DNA from 2 places in the Weizmannia sp. CD-2023 genome. Region 2 is predicted to be linked to the other one. Evidence: riboswitches for the same ligand, from Rfam matches in the RefSeq annotation. Region 2 holds a riboswitch; the other holds the start of a gene.

Region 1 (8,051 bases), on a different contig from region 2:
CTCCTCGCTCGTGCCTCGCTGCGGGGATGGACTTCAAAGAGTTCCGGAGGACAGTTCAAAGGGGCATAACTAGACGCGCCCTATGTGAAGGAAGAGTCTCGTTTTTGCTTGCTTTCTTAACGTAGACGGACTCTATGTGAAGAAAGGCCTTCTTTTTCCCGCGCTTCCTTAACATAGGGCTTGCTAAATAAGTAAAATTCCTAGATTTGGCAAGGATGCTGACAGCTTTGGCAAAAATTTAAATACAAGGGGATTATAAAAATCCAAAGAAAAGCTTGCACTTGAAAACTGATTCAATGTATAGAAAAGACATAATCGCATTTTCGAAGTTCTTCTAGAGCTTACTGACAAAGTGGGGACAAACGCAGAAGCGGATTCGTTCAGCAAGCCCTTATGCCATCCAACTGTCAAATAAGTATCCTACACAAATTAAGAGAATTGCAAAAAGGAAGTGGACCTTTTTTCGTTTATTCCTGTTCTTTCTAAAATAAGAATTATGACTGCTACCAATCCAATATATACTGCACTTGCTACAAAGTTACTTACATTCGCCAAAAAGAGCGTGGGATACTTTTGACAAAAACCAGCTGTAACACCAAAAACAAGTAACAATAAAGGAATTCTTAATTTCCAATACATCATTAACCCCTTTTTCAAAGGCATAGTTATCTTTTCTTTATTATATTACCGTCATAAGACAATGACCATAAGGATTTTTTCCAGACTCATAGATTTTCTGTCCAAACCGGCATCCACGTTTATTTTTCCGTTTTTTTACAATTGCGCTGGGAGTCGCAAAAAGTGGCAGTAAGACAGAGACATGAGAGTTAAGGGCAAAAAAAGCAAGTTGCTGCACGTTGGCTTGCAACCCGGTCCGCTAAAACGGTGTTACTTGCTGACAACCTTTAATGCGACTTGCAGCTGCAAATCGTTTTTTTCCGCGTGCGCCATTTTGTACAGCGATTTTTCCATTTCATCGGCCGTTTTTTGATTGATGCTGCCGGTTACCGGAAGGCCTTTGTCAAACTGGAACGCCTTGACGGCATTTTCCGTCTGGATATCGAAATAACCGTCTTCCCTTCCCGGTGAAAAACCAAGACTCTTTAGCATTTGCTGGGCGGTTTTGATTTGGGTGTTGTTCATATCCTTTTTCAAAATGTGTGCAATTTGCAAAGCCTGGGCATCAAAATAGTCCGGCTGTTTCACTTCAATCGTCGGGGCAATGCCTTTATGATGGATCCAATGGCCATCGGGCGTAAGCCATTTAAACATGGTGAGTTTGATGATGCTCTCATCTTCCATCGGCACCGCTTCCTGCACCGTCCCTTTGCCGAATGTCCGGACGCCAATTAACGGATAATTTTCCGTTTCATGAAGTGCTGCCGCCATTATTTCAGAAGCGCTCGCGCTGCCTTTATCGACGAGAACCGCAACCGGGTAAGCCTTCTTTTTCTTCAGTTTGGACACATACTGGACACGGTGCCCGCTCCGTTCCTCAATTTGCAAATACGGCTTGTTTCTTGTAACAAACTGCTTGAGAATCGCTTCAACACTGGAAAGAAGGCCGCCCGGATTTCCCCGTACATCAATAACAAGCCCTTCCATGCCGCGGTTTTCAAGTTTTTCGAGCTGCTGTGCAAAATCTGTTGCCGTATCTTTTGAAAACTGGGTAATGCCGATATAACCGATTTTTTTCCCGTTTGCCTTTTTCATTTTCGAGTAGACCGTGTCAAGCGGGATTTCATCACGTTTGACCGTCACTGTCATCTGTTTGCCGGATCCGGCCCTTGAAATACCCAGCTTCACATTGGAGCCTTTTTTTCCTCTGATTCGTGTTGTCACTTCGTATAAGTCCATGCCTGCCGTACTTTTTCCGTTAATTGTTGTAATCACGTCTTCCGGGCGCAGTCCCGCTTTTTCCGCCGGGGAGTTTCTATAAGGAGAAACAATCAGTATTTTTCCGTTTTTTTTGGTAATTTCGGCGCCGATGCCTTGAAAAGAGGAATCCAGCGTGTCATTGAATTGCGCGGCTGTCTCTTTGTCCATGTAGACGGAATACGGATCGTCCAATGTACTGACCATGCCTTTGATTGCGCCTTCCACGAGTGTTTTTTCGTCAACTTTCCGGACATAGGAACTTTTGATTAATTGGTATGCCTGGGCAATTTTTGTGAGGTCCGGCATATTGCTTGTCCCACCGGTTGTTTCCTGGCGGGTGGGGGCTGCCTTGTCCTTTTGTGAAAACCATTGGCCTGCCGTATAGCCGCCGCCTGCACCGGCAAGCAGCGATCCCGAAATCGCAAGCGCCAGCCATTTTCGTTTCATGGTGATGCCCTCCTTGTACAAGAAGCGCCGCCAAAAGCGGGGTTCTTCATCTCGATAATTCAATATATGTACAAGCCGGGGGGCATATGCCGGGTAGCGGAAAAAGACGGCGAAAGTCCCGCCGAGGATGCAAACAGGCTGCCGTGAAGCTAAAAAATGCGTAATGCAAAACGGGCTCTGGTTTCTTTAGGGGATACGCGATCCGGCCATGACCATGCTGTTCACAAAACAGCACGAACGGGACGGAGCCACCATCACAACATGTAAAAAAGAAGCCTCTTCCGCTAAGCCGGCAAAGCAAAAACGGAAGAAGCCGTAAAGAGGTTGAGGGGTTCTCCCCCCGCGCTAAAATGACATCTTAGCATCGCAAAAAATATGGATACGTTTCCTTGGTTCACGAAACGGCATCCAATTGCGGAACGGGCCGGTAACCCGCCGCAAAGTCTTCAATCATGGCGCTTGCCGTCGGAAATTTTCCGGCACCCGGACCTGTAAGGGTAATTTTTCCGATCAGGCTGCCGTAAATCGTGATGGCATTGTTGACGCCTTCCACCGCATAAAGGGCGTGTTCGGGAGGGACAAGGACAGGCTTAACGGATGCTTTCAGCGTACCGCCATCACGGTATATGTCCGCAATATGCTTATAACGGAGTCCCTGCCGATCCGCTCTTTCAATATCCGCAAGCGAGAGGCCGCCTATGCCTTCAACTTCTACTTTCTCCCAGTCCGGCTGGGTTCCGAATACGAGCCGACTCAGGATCATCAGCTTGCAAAAGGCGTCCTGCCCTTTTACATCATTGCCCGGGTCAGCTTCTGCGTAGCCGTGCTGCCTGGCGATTTCCAACGCTTCTTCAAACGGAAGATGTTTTTCGCGCATGGCCGATAAAACAAAATTGGATGTGCCGTTTAAAATCGCCTGTACACGCTGGATGTCATTGACCTGAAGCTGCTGGGAAATCGTCCGGATCACAGGGATGCCGCCTGCAGTTGTCGCTTCATAACCGACAAACACGCCTTTTTCTCTCGCTTTTTCAAGCAACACATTTCCATATCGTGCAAACATGACTTTATTGGCAGTAATGACGTGGCAGCCTTTTTCAATCGCTTGTAAACAGTAGGAAAAGCCTGGTTCTTCCCCGACAATCGCTTCAAACACGACTTCAAGACCGGGAATGGCGAGAACTTCCCGGAAGTCCGTCGTGACGAGTACAGAACTGTCAATGTTCCGCTTTTTACGGGGGTTTTTGATCAGAACCGCTGCAATCTCTACCTCGGCATGCAGCTTTTCTTTCAGCTGCTCCCGGTGGGTCCGGACCGCTTCGTACACGCCCTGGCCGACCGTCCCAAAGCCGAGCAGCGCTGCTTTAATCACTCTCATTATCCAAACTCCTCCCTACATCTAGCGCTCTTTCGCCTCTGAAGCGTTTTGTTCATTTAAAACGGTCAAGCGGTCCGACAGTATTCGGTGCAGCCGGTATCCAGAAGCTCCCGATCTGGATCAGGTATGCAGACCGTCCGGGCCGCAACATTGTTCAATGGGATCAGCCCAGAACATCGTATAAGTTTTCCGGATCGCCTGTTGGCATTCGCATGGCGGCCTTCGCACGAATCTGCCGGACCCGCTCCCCGCTTTTACCGGGCTGTAACGGCTGTTGCTTTTGTAATGGCCTGATCGAGGTCGGCTGTCAAATCTTCGACGGCTTCAAGCCCGACGGACAGGCGGATCAAATCGCCTGTGACCCCTGATTTTTCCAGTTCTTCATCGCTCAGCTGCGAATGCGTAGTCGTTGCCGGGTGGATGATCAGCGATTTCGCGTCGCCGACATTCGCTACATGCGACCACAGCTTAACATTGTCGATCACGCGTCTTCCTGTTTCCCGGCCGCCTTTCACACCAAAGTTGACAATGGAGCCGTAACCGCCGTTCAAATATTTTTGCGCCAGCTCATGGGACGGATGGTCTTCAAGGCCCGGGTAATTGACCCAAGCAACATCTGGATGGTTTTTCAGAAATTCCGCGACTTTCAATGCATTTTCGTTATGCCTTTCCACACGCAGATGCAGCGTTTCAAGCCCTTGCAGGAATAAAAAGGCGTTGTCCGGGCTTAAAGCAGGCCCGAAGTCGCGCAAAAGCTGAACGCGAAGTTTTGTGGCGAACGCAGCCTGTGCCGTGTCGACGCCGTAGCGCAAGCCGTGATAGCTCGGATCCGGTTCGCTAAAGTCCGGGAATTTGTCTGTGTTCCAGTCAAAACGCCCGCCGTCAACGGCAACACCGCCGATCGCCGTTCCGTGCCCGCTGATCCATTTTGTCGCCGAATGGACAACCACGTCCGCGCCCCATTTGATCGGATTCGCGCCATACGGAGAAGCAAACGTGTTGTCGACAATCAAAGGAATACCGTTTTCATGGGCCACTTCCGCCACTTTTTCCACGTCGAGCACCTGCAGGCTTGGGTTGCCGATAATTTCCGCGTACAATGCTTTTGTTTTCGGGGTGATCGCCTGGCGGAACGCTTCAGGGTCGGACCCGTCCACAAACTTGACGTTAATGCCGTATTTCGGCAATGTCACAGCAAACAAATTATAGGTGCCGCCGTAAAGATTGCTGGCGGATACGATGTCATCACCCGCACGCACGATGTTCAAAATGGAAAAGGCAATGGCCGATGCGCCGGATGATAAACCGACAGCCGCTGTTCCGCCTTCCAGTGCAGCAACACGTTTTTCAAAAACATCCACAGTCGGATTGCCGAGACGGGAATAAATGAAACCTTCTTTTGATAAATTGAAGACGCCCTCCGCATGTTCTGTATCCGGAAAAACGTAAGAAGTCGTCCGGTATACCGGTACGGCGCGCGATCCTGTCGCCGGGTCCGGTTCCTGGCCGCCGTGCAACAATAAAGTTTCCGGTTGGAATGATGGTTGTGTCATTTTAAAGCCTCCTGATTTTTTAAAATTTTTTCGTGAAAGATGGAAGAGGAAATGAAAAAACCCTCTTCGTAAGGGAAGAGGGTTACAATGTATGTAAGTTCCTCCCTTATCTTTCAGACGCATGTCTGTAGGAATTAGCACCTTTTCAGGCAAATGCCTGAAGGTTGCCGGGCTTCGCAGGGCCTAGTCCCTCCGCCGCTCTCGATAAGAGTTTCTTTTCATAATTCAATTTTGAATGACTTATTGTTTAAGATTATAGAAGAACAATGGCAAACCGTCAACCTTTTTTTGAAAAAATTTTCTTTTTCTTCTACAATATTGGCGACAATAGCCGGGAAATGGACTCTTTAAACCGCACATAAAGCGGCCGGTTCTGGTAATCATGGAGCGTTAATTCGGTTGATTCGGCCATATCGTCCCGGAAAACGCCGGCAAGTGTGCCGGAAAGCTCACGGTCGTACAGCACGGCGTTCACTTCAAAATTGAGACGGAAACTGCGCACATCGATATTGGCCGTCCCAACGGAAGCAATTTTCCCGTCTACGACAATCATTTTCGCATGGATGAACCCTTTTTGATAAATGTACACTTTGACGCCCGTTTTTAACAGCTGGCCGATGTTGGAAAGCGTCGCCCAATAGACAAACATATGATCCGGTTTATTTGGAATCATAATCCGAACATCCACTCCGGATAAGGCGGCAAGCGTCAGCGCATTCAGGAGGCTGTCATCCGGAATAAAATACGGTGTTTGCAAATAAATATATTTTTTGGCGGAATTGATCATTTTAATATAGCTGTTTTTAATCTGCTCCCATTCAGAATCGGGGCCGCTTGAGACGATTTGGATATCGGTTTCACCCTGCGATGGGATGACCGGGAAATAACGTTCTTCATCTCTTACATCATGCGGTGACGCCTGATTCCAGTCCAAAATAAAGCGGGTCTGCATGGCATAAACAGCACTCCCTACAATCCGTAGATGCGTATCCCGCCAGTAACCGAATTTCTTATTCAGGCCAAGATACTCATCCCCGACATTAAAACCGCCGATATATCCGATCTGCCCATCAATAATCGCCAATTTCCGGTGATTCCTGAAATTGACGCGCAAATTGACGAGCGGGATCCGGGCAGGAAAAAAGGACGCCACTTCCCCACCAGCAACAACAAGCGGCCGGAAAAATTTGCGGCGGAACAGCATCCGCGACCCCATATCATCATAAAGCAGCCGCACCTTTACGCCTTCTCTTGCTTTTTGCGACAGCAGTTCAATCAATTCATGGCCGAGGCGGTCATTCCGGAAAATATAATATACAAGATGAATACTGTCTTTTGCATTCCGGATGTCTTCAAATAAAGCCTCGAATTTTTTCCTGCCGTCTGTAAATATATCGACATGATTGTCCTGGGAAAGGATTGCCCCGTCATTCATCAGCAGCATATAAACGAGATCCTTGTACTGGATTGTCCGCTCATCATGAAACGGAAACCGGTTTTCGCGCAGCAGTTCAATTTGCTGCTGGGAAATTTCCTTAATGCCGATCTTCTCCTGTACCTTCCAGTCAAAAATTTTCCGGCGGCTTAAATTTTGCCCGAATACCAAATACAGGATAAAGCCGGCAATCGGCAGGAATAATAGCACCAAAAGCCATGCCCAAGTTGCGCCGACATCTCGCCGTTCCAGGAAAATAACGGTTCCCGCCAGAATAAAATTCAAAAGAAACAAGATAACCAGTAGTACCGTTATAATCATTGCGTTCTCCTTTTCGTACACCCTTTGTTCCTGCTTGAGGTTTGTTCCCGGCCGGTATCCGGGAACACGGTGAAGTGTTTTGGAATTGATATAGGATATGTTTGCGCAGCAAAAATAACAATTGTATCATACCATAATATTTGCGCCTTACCTATCGTACAGCACTTTCCCTGCCATTGCATGCAAAAAGAACCGCACCAATGGATACGGTTCTTTTTTTCGTCCTTATTAAAAGTTAACATAGTTTCTCGGGTTTTGGGCACCGGTATGTGGCGGTGGTGTCCAGCGGCCGTTATAAATTTCAAAGTGAAGATGCGGTCCTGTTGATTCCCCGGTATTTCCCATTGCTCCGATCTGCTGCCCTTTGCTGACGTGCTGCCCGGTGCTGACGCTGTACGAGCTCAAATGGGCATAAACGGTTGTGTACAACTTCCCGTTAATATAGTGGGTGATCATGACGCAATTCCCGTATGAAGAAGAGTGGTACGCCCTGAACACGACACCGTCGGCTGCAGCGACAACCGGTGTCCCGATGCTGTTGGCAATGTCAATGCCCGGATGGAACCCGCCGGAACGCCCGCCGAATTCAGATGAAATATATCCGGATGCCGGTCGCGTAAAGGACCCGGAAGATACTTGCGGAAGGGATCCGCCGGAATGGCTCCCGGAACTTGACTTGACCGATGCAGAGCGGGTTGTCCCTGCGTTTGATCCTGCTGATCCTGTTGATCCTGCATTCGTTTGTGCCTTTGCTGCTGCATCTGCTTTTGCTGCAGCCTTTCTTTCTTCCTCCGCTTGCTTTTTCGCAAACGCAATGGCTTTTTCAATGGAAGCTTTTTGGTCAGCCAGGATGCTCTTTTGTTCACTCAGCGACATTTTCTCTTCTTTAAGGCTGTCTTTTTGTTTTTCCAGCTTTTTGATTAATGCCGATTTCTCGCTCTCATCCTGTTTCAGACTGTCTTTTAATGATTGTAAATCAGACAGCATCGATTCCAAATCGGACAGTTTCTTTTCCACTGAAGCCTGTTTGTCCTTTAAA
Region 2 (8,051 bases):
AGCATGCTGCCTGTATTGATTGGCGTTATGGTCGGCATTACCTTTCAATTGACACCGATCCAAATTGCAAGTGTCGGCATTGCCGCAATGGTTGGGAGCGGCGCGATCCAGAAAACGGCTGCCGGTGCATTTGCTTTAAACGGGATCGGGATTGTCATCAATACAGGGATTACAGCGGCATTGGCGGTTTTATTCGTCAAGTGGGTCGGAACAAGGTTAAAGGCTTATTCCATCCTCCTGGTCCCGACATTGAGTATTTTAATACCGGGCATGATCGGACTTACAATTTTGCCATTTATTAAAGCGGCTACCGGGCTGGTCGGCGTCGGGGTGGCACATGTGACAAGCATGCAGCCTGTCGTAATGGGCGCCATTATTGCCGTCATTTTTTGCCTGATTATTTTATCGCCGATTTCAACAGTCGGCGTAGCAACCGTTATTATGCTTTCAGGTGTCAGTTCAGGGGCGGCAAATCTTGGCATTTGTGCCGCCGGGGTCGGGCTTGCCATCGCCAGCTATAAAGCCAACTCGCTCGGTACCGCCCTTGCCCATGTACTTGGCTCGCCGAAAATTCAGATGCGAAACTTCTTTATGAAACCGAAAATTGCTTTCCCGATGCTCATCACTGCTGCCGTTCTCGGTGCGCTCGCCGGCGTCTTTCATATTCAGGGCACGCCTTACAGTGCAGGATTCGGGTTGTCGGGCTTAGTCGGCCCGCTCAATTTCATGCATCTTGCTGAAGGCGGCTGGACTGCGAAAAATATTGCCATTATGCTGAGCACTTTCTTTGTGCTGCCGTTTATCTTAAATGTCGGATTCATTTATGTTTTTTCAAAAAAATTAAAGATGATCAAATCGGAAGACTATCAGCTTAATTTCGAATAGCAAAAAACACTGCAGCCCTCCGGATCAGGGTTGCAGTGTTTTTTTCATCGGACGGAAATTCCGGGACTTCAGAGGTTCGGCCGGCGCGATATAGCAGCATGCGACAATTACGTTTGTGCAAAATGAAATCGAACGCCTTCACTGACTTCGCCCCCCCTGGCATCATAAAGGCGGATATATAAATAATGGAGAAGGGTAAAATGTTCTTCCGCCCTCCGCATGAACATACTCGAAGTTCAATTTGGGTATACCAAAGCGAAAATAGGTTAATTTAGCCTTAATCAAAATATTTTTTGGCAGATCATTGTGGCCATGCTGGACAACAAGCACCTTTCATGCCGGCCGTTTTTTTCTGTGCTATATTTGAACATACAGTGGACTCACCAAAGACAGGAGTGTAAAGGAATGAATACCATCATTGAAACGATTCTCAATCACCGGTCGATCCGCCATTATGAAGACCGGCCGCTATCTGATGAACAAATCCGCCTGATTGTGGAATCCGCGCAGGCAGCCGCCACTTCTCATTTTGTCCAGGCCTATACGATTCTCGGCATTCAGGATCCCGGGCGGAAGCAAAAGCTAGCAGAACTGACCGGGAACCGACATGTCGGAACATGCGGCCATCTGCTCATTTTCTGTGCCGATCTCCATAAACATGAACTTGCGGCACAAATGGAAGGCGTAGAGGCGCAAGATACACTTGAGACAACGGAAAAATTTATGGTCGCGCTCATCGACACTGCACTGGCTGCGCAAAATGCCGCGCTCGCTGCGGAATCGATGGGGCTTGGCATTTGTTATGTCGGAGGCTTGCGCAACAGGCTGCCAGAAGTGGCCGAACTTTTGAAAATCCCGCAATATGTCCTTCCGCTATTTGCAATGACAATCGGCTATCCGGCCGATCCGTCTGCGAAAAAACCACGCATGGCGGCTGAGCATGTTTATTTTGAAGATGAATATCCGGATGATGAACGTCTTTTGCGCGATCTGAAGGAATACAATGAAACGGTTTCGCAATATTATACAAAACGCACAAACGGAAAAAGGAACGATACCTGGACAGGCCAAATGGCACAATTTTTTAAAGAACCGTCGCGCGTTTTTATGAAGGAATTTGTAGAACGACAAGGGTTTGATAAAAAGTAAGCTGAATAGGGGATCCGTCCGCGCATTTTCCTCTTCTTTCGGCCCATCGCGGAGCACAAGTTAAATAGAACGACATGTTCAAATATGGATATTCAGCGCTTCGGCAACCATCCCGGGACACATATTAAACAGAACGGCGAGATACTACGATGAGTGGTGTCCCGCCGTTTTTTGCATTTTGCTTTGGTGTGAAATGAGGGTGGATCTGTCATCCGGCGATTCCATTTTTTTGTATATCAATATTCCTTTTTTTCTGCTAAAATAGAATAAATGCTTTAGCACTGAAAAGCGTTTATCTAAAACAGAAAAGTGAGATTGATAGAAATGGAAAAAAACCAACATCATTTGCAAAAAGGCTTATCACCAAGGCATGTCCAGTTCATCGCATTGGCCGGGATGATCGGAACCGGCATTTTTAAAGGCAGCTCCGATACCGTCAGCCTTGCCGGCCCAAGTGTTGCCGTTTCTTACCTGATCGGCGGCGTACTTTTATTCATTGTCATGTCAGCGCTTGGGGAAATGGCGCTCGTCCACCCCGGCCTCAACGTCCAAAATCTGATCCACAAAGCGTTCGGCAGCCGGGTTTCTTTCATTATTGGCTGGCTGTACTGGATCAACTGGGTCATTGTGACAGTTGTGGAACTGCTTGCAGCCGGGAGCTTCCTGCAATTCTGGATTCCCCACGCGCCATTGTGGCTGCTCAGTTTGCTCTGTGCTGCTTTCATGGTCGGCATCAATTTAATTGAAGTGAAGTACTACGGCGAATTTGAATTTTGGATTGCCGGCATTAAAATTATCACGTTGATCGTTTTTATCCTGCTTGGTGCGCTGATTTTATTCGGTTTATTCCCCGGGACATCTTCCACGCTGTCCAACTATACCGCGCACGGCGGCTTTTTTCCGAACGGGCTTCACGGTACGTTCAATGCTTTTCTGATCGTTATGTTTTCATACGGCGGGGCGGAACTGATCGGCGTTACCGTTTCGGAAACAAAAGACAGCGAGAAAGTGTTGCCGCGTGTGATTAAACAGACCGTTATTCGTGTCATGCTTTTTTATATTTTGCCAATCCTGGTCATTTGTGGCATTGTCCCGTGGAATCAGGTTTCTTCCGTGGAAAGCCCGTTTGTACAGGTATTCAGCCGCACAGGGATCCCCGCTGCCGCCCATGTGATGAATTTTGTGCTCTTGACGGCCGTTCTTTCTGCCGCCAATTCCGGCATTTATGCCACTTCACGCACACTGTTTAACATGGCACAGTCCGGAGAAGCGCCGCACGCCTTTTTAAAAATTTCCCGGAAAGGCGTCCCGCTCATTAGTATTTTGCTGACCTCACTGTTTATTTTAGCCGGCGTGATTCTGGCCTATCTTACGCCGAATGAGGTCATCAGCTATTTGATGACCATCCCGGGATTTACCGTCGTCCTTGTTTGGATCGCCATCTGCGCAGCCGAACTGCGGCTCCGGAAGTCGTATGCAAAATTGCCTTCCTTCCGTGTAAAAGGGTATCCTTTCATGGTCTGGATTGCGCTGCTTGCACTGGCAGGCATTTTCCTGTCCTTTTTGCTGGGCGGCGGAAACCCGATTGGAATAAGCGTCTGCCTTGCTATTTTAATCGTGCTCGTCGTCCTGTCACTGAGAATCAAAGGAAAGGAATAGGCTCCAGCCGGCTGTGTTGATAAAACCGGTCTTTTGGGCAGGGAGAGGACAGAAATACAACTGCGCGATAAGCGAGCACAAACAAGCGGTGTTGATAAAACCGGTTCCCTTGGCGGTGAGAGGACAGACACGGTGTGCACGGCGTGTCAAACTGCCAGAATGGGCGGCACGCCAACCCGTTTGGACTCTTTTTCGTTTTGTGAAGCAAATGAAAGCGGCCATGATGCCCCGCCTGGTTCTGAACCTGCTTTAAAAAAACCAATCAGCGTAAAGAAAAAAAACTCCCGACAGAGCGTGATCTGATAGGGAGTTTTTTTCTTTATCCCTCCATTCGGATAAATCCGATAAAAAAACTTGCAATAATTATATTGACTTCCATTTATTTTCTGATAAAATTTTAAACAACAAATAACTTATCAAGAGCGACGGAGGGATCTGGCCCGATGAAGTCCGGCAACCTGCAGCGAGCAGCAAGGTGCCAATTCCAGCAAAATGGGTACCATTTTGAAAGATAAGCGCTTATCCTTTACTCGCTGTCTTTCCGTAAAAATGGCGGAAAGTTTTTTATTTCTGCAAGGCCGGCCGTTTGAACCAGGATAGGCCCTGATGCGTATAATTCCTCTACATCAGGATGAATTAAATTTATGAATGAAGAAAGCGAGGAACTTGAACATGCAAAAATTAATTGTCTTAGCACTTGTCGGCCTTGCCGCGCAATTGGTGGATGGATCTCTTGGAATGGGTTACGGGGTGACTTCAACCTCACTTTTGCTAGCTTTCGGGATTGCGCCGGCTGTCGCGTCAGCTTCTGTGCATTTGGCGGAAGTTTTTACAACGGCGGCTTCCGGAGTTTCACATATGAAATTTGGGAATGTCGATAAAGGGATCATTTGGAAACTGGTTGTACCTGGAGCTGTCGGCGCCTTTCTCGGGGCAACCGTGCTTAGCCATCTTCCTGCAAGCACATTAAAACCGTACATTTCTATTTTTCTGATCGCCCTTGGCCTCTATATTCTTACCCGGTTTCTGTTCAATACGCGCGGGGCGTCGAAAGTCAAAAAGCAAACCAGGTCAAACATATTTTTTATCCCACTTGGCTTTGTCGCAGGATTTTTTGATGCAACGGGGGGCGGCGGCTGGGGCCCTATCGCCACACCGGCTTTGCTGTCCAGAAATGACATCGAACCGCGGAAAGTGATCGGCTCGGTGGATACTAGTGAATTTGCTGTATCCTTGGCATCAAGCATCGGTTTCCTCTTATCCCTCGGCGCTATGCAAATTAACTGGATTTGGACGATCGCCCTCATGCTTGGCGGCCTGATCGCCGCGCCGATTGCAGCCTATCTGGTTAAAATTTTACCGGCTCATTTGCTGGCTGTCATTGTCAGCGGCATGATTGTGTTCAGCAACGTGCAAACTTTATTAAAAATGGCGGGCGCCGGTAGCGGCTGGTACGGCGTTACCTATACAGCCATTGCGGCAATATGGGCCATCCTCATTTTCTATACAATCAGAAGACACAAACGGGCAGTTGCCAGCGCCAGCGTAAGCGTCACAGAATAAGGAATGTTTTCGGGCAAGGGATCCATTGCCCGGATTGTTTTTACCCAAACAAATTTTGGCAAAGAATGAACATAGACGCTTCTATTTGAAGGAACAGTGCCTTTTTTGCTCGCTTCCTTAATGTAGAGGCGCTCTATGTTAAGAAACAACGTCTTTTTACCGCGCTTCCTTTACGTAGACGACCTCTATGTTAAGAAACAACATCTTTTTACCGAACTTTCTTAACGTAGACGGCCTCTATGTTAAGGAACAATATAATTTTTTCTCGCTTCCTTAATGTAGACATGCTCTATGTTAAGGAACAATGTCTTTTTACCTCGCTTCCTTAATGTAGACGCACTCTATGTTAAGAAACAACGTCTTTTTTGCTTGCTTCCTTAACGTAGACGGGCTCTATGTTAAGAAACAGCACCTTTTTCGCTCGCTTCCTTTACGTAGACGGGCTCTATGTTAAGGAACAACGCCTTTTGACCTCGCTTCCTTAACGTAGACGGACTCTATGTTAAGGAACAACGTCTTTTTTGCTCGCTTTCTTAACGTAGACGGGCTCTATGTTAAGAAACAACACTTTTTTTGCTCGCTTCCTTAATGTAGACGTGCACTATGTTAAGGAACAATGTCTTTTTACCTCGCTTCCTTTACGTAGACAGCCTCTATGTTAAGAAACAACACCTTTTTTTCTCGCTTTCTTCACGTAGACGTACTCTATGTTAAGGAACAACGCAATTTTCGCTCGCTTCCTTAACGTAGCCGACCTCTATGTTAAGAAACAAAGCTATTTTCGCTCGCTTTCTTAACGTAGACGCGCTCTATGTTAAGAAACAACACCTTTTGACCTCGCTTCCTCAACATAACCGGCCATGCCGCTACCACGTAGCACCAGCAAAAATTATCCATCATAATTTTTTTCGAGATAGCATGCCTAAGTAAAGGCAGCCGCAACTCTTTTAGTGACAAACAAAAAGCGTTCTGCATGAAGATCGCCCAGAAATTTTTTGCGGATCCAAACATAGCTTAGCCCCTGCCACATATATATCATTTAAATAGAGGCAAAAAACATGGCTTAACCCGCGCCCCGTCCGGTTTGCAACCCCTGTTTATGCCGCTATCCGCCATGCCCGCTATCCCTCCCTCGTCCGCAAAGTGTATTATGTTTAAAATGTAAAACCTGTTTTGCTATAATTATATTTACTGGTATTTTCCATTTTTTGAACGGAAAGAACGGTGTGTCTATGAAAACATTGATTTCGTCGCTGCAATGGATGGCATTTATGATCGCCGGGTCGATCGCGGCCCCGATTGCCATTGCGGATGCTTTCCATTTCAGTGCAGGTGAGACTGCCCTGTTTGTGCAGCGGACGCTTTTTGTACTCGGGATCGGCGGCCTTTTGCAAGGAATTTTCGGCCACAGAATGCCCATCAATGAAGGGCCGGCCGGGTTGTGGTGGAGCGTGTTTGCCATTTATGCAGGGCTTGTCGGCAGCTTGTATAGTTCAAGCACTGAATCTCTGCAATATTTGGCAGGCGCACTGATTGTAACCGGCATCTTTTTCTTCCTGCTCGCTTTTACCGGACTTGTGGACCAATTAAATAAACTGTTTACGCCGGTAGTGACATTTATTTATTTGCTGTTGTTGGTGCTGCAGTTGAGCGGCTCTTTTATGAAAGGGATGCTCGGCATTACGGGTGCCCATCAGGAAGTCCGGCCGCTTGTTGCTGTTTTGAGCCTTGTCACCGTATTGCTTACATTCTATTTTGGCCATGTAAAGAAACCGTGGGTCAAGCAATATTCGATCATGCTCGGCTTGATTTGCGGCTGGATTTTGTTCGTGCTTTTCGGTGAAGCACCGGCTATTACATTTGGGGAAAGCTGGTTCTCTCTTCCCGCTGTGTTTGATTTTGGAAAACCGCGTTTTGATTCCGGTGCCGTCACAACCGGTGTATTCATCGGGCTTTTGTTAACTGCGAATATGATTACGTCTGTGCGCGTCATGGGAAATGTGACGGGAGTCCGCCAAGAGCGGGTGCGGAGCAGTCTGTTCATATCCGGCATCAACCAGCTGCTTGCCGGCATCTTTTCCGCTGTCGGTGCGGTTCCGATTGCAGCAGCGGCAGGCTATGTTGCACAAACCGGTATAAAAGTGCTGAAACCATTTTTGTATGGTGCTTGTTTCGTTTCCATCATTGCTCTGCTGCCACCGCTCGTGCATATCATGTCTGCGATTCCCGCGCCGGTTGGTTATGCCGTTACCTTTGTGGTCTTCACACAATTGGTTGGCCTTGCCTTAAATGATCTTGAAAAAAGCCCGGACAAAGAGATTGCCCACACAACAGCAGGCATCTCCTTCCTGGTCGGAATCGGGGCGATGTTTTTGCCGGCTCATGCGACCGAACATTTGCCAATGATGATCGCTACTTTTTTAAACAACGGCTTAATCCTTGGATCTGTGGTCGGCATTTTGACAGAACAGCTGCTGATTTGGAGGAAAAAAAGAAAACTGCAAGAAAACAGCATCCGCGAGCAGTAAAAATTGGGAATGCTGCCAAACAGCAAAGAATTTCCTGCTCCGATTTGCACGGGATCCCGCCGGTTGGCACCTTTGTTGCAGTCATCCAAATGGCCTGGGGCGTTCCAATTCAGTGAAAAGAGGCACAGGACGTGATCGCTGAATTATCTCTTGCCTCTGTTGCGGCGGTCAGGGATATAAAAAATGCCGGGAAATTCCCGGCATTTTTTATATCCGCTTCCGTTTTTCCACACACGATTACAGATCGGCTTCCTCGAGCAGCCCTTT

The links. Region 2 has a riboswitch for S-adenosylmethionine ahead of P9687_RS02195 (sulfite exporter TauE/SafE family protein). Riboswitches for the same ligand answer to the same signal wherever they lie in the genome.
Region 1: it holds a riboswitch for S-adenosylmethionine, as region 2 does, so the genes downstream of both, P9687_RS03580 (O-acetylhomoserine aminocarboxypropyltransferase/cysteine synthase family protein) here and P9687_RS02195 (sulfite exporter TauE/SafE family protein) in region 2, are expected to answer to the same signal.

The regions. Positions count from the first base shown of each region.
Region 1 is NZ_JARTJQ010000028.1:55,164-63,214, reverse strand. It holds gene P9687_RS03590 (S41 family peptidase) at 889-2,325, opposite strand; gene P9687_RS03585 (homoserine dehydrogenase) at 2,720-3,703, opposite strand; gene P9687_RS03580 (O-acetylhomoserine aminocarboxypropyltransferase/cysteine synthase family protein) at 3,958-5,256, opposite strand; SAM riboswitch class I at 5,360-5,467, opposite strand; gene cls (cardiolipin synthase) at 5,567-7,012, opposite strand; gene P9687_RS03570 (murein hydrolase activator EnvC family protein) at 7,241-8,051, opposite strand, start outside.
Region 2 is NZ_JARTJQ010000018.1:36,771-44,821, forward strand. It holds gene P9687_RS02180 (PTS transporter subunit IIC) at 1-885, shown strand, start outside; gene nfsA (oxygen-insensitive NADPH nitroreductase) at 1,291-2,034, shown strand; gene P9687_RS02190 (amino acid permease) at 2,359-3,693, shown strand; SAM riboswitch class I at 4,104-4,211, shown strand; gene P9687_RS02195 (sulfite exporter TauE/SafE family protein) at 4,342-5,256, shown strand; gene P9687_RS02200 (purine/pyrimidine permease) at 6,489-7,784, shown strand.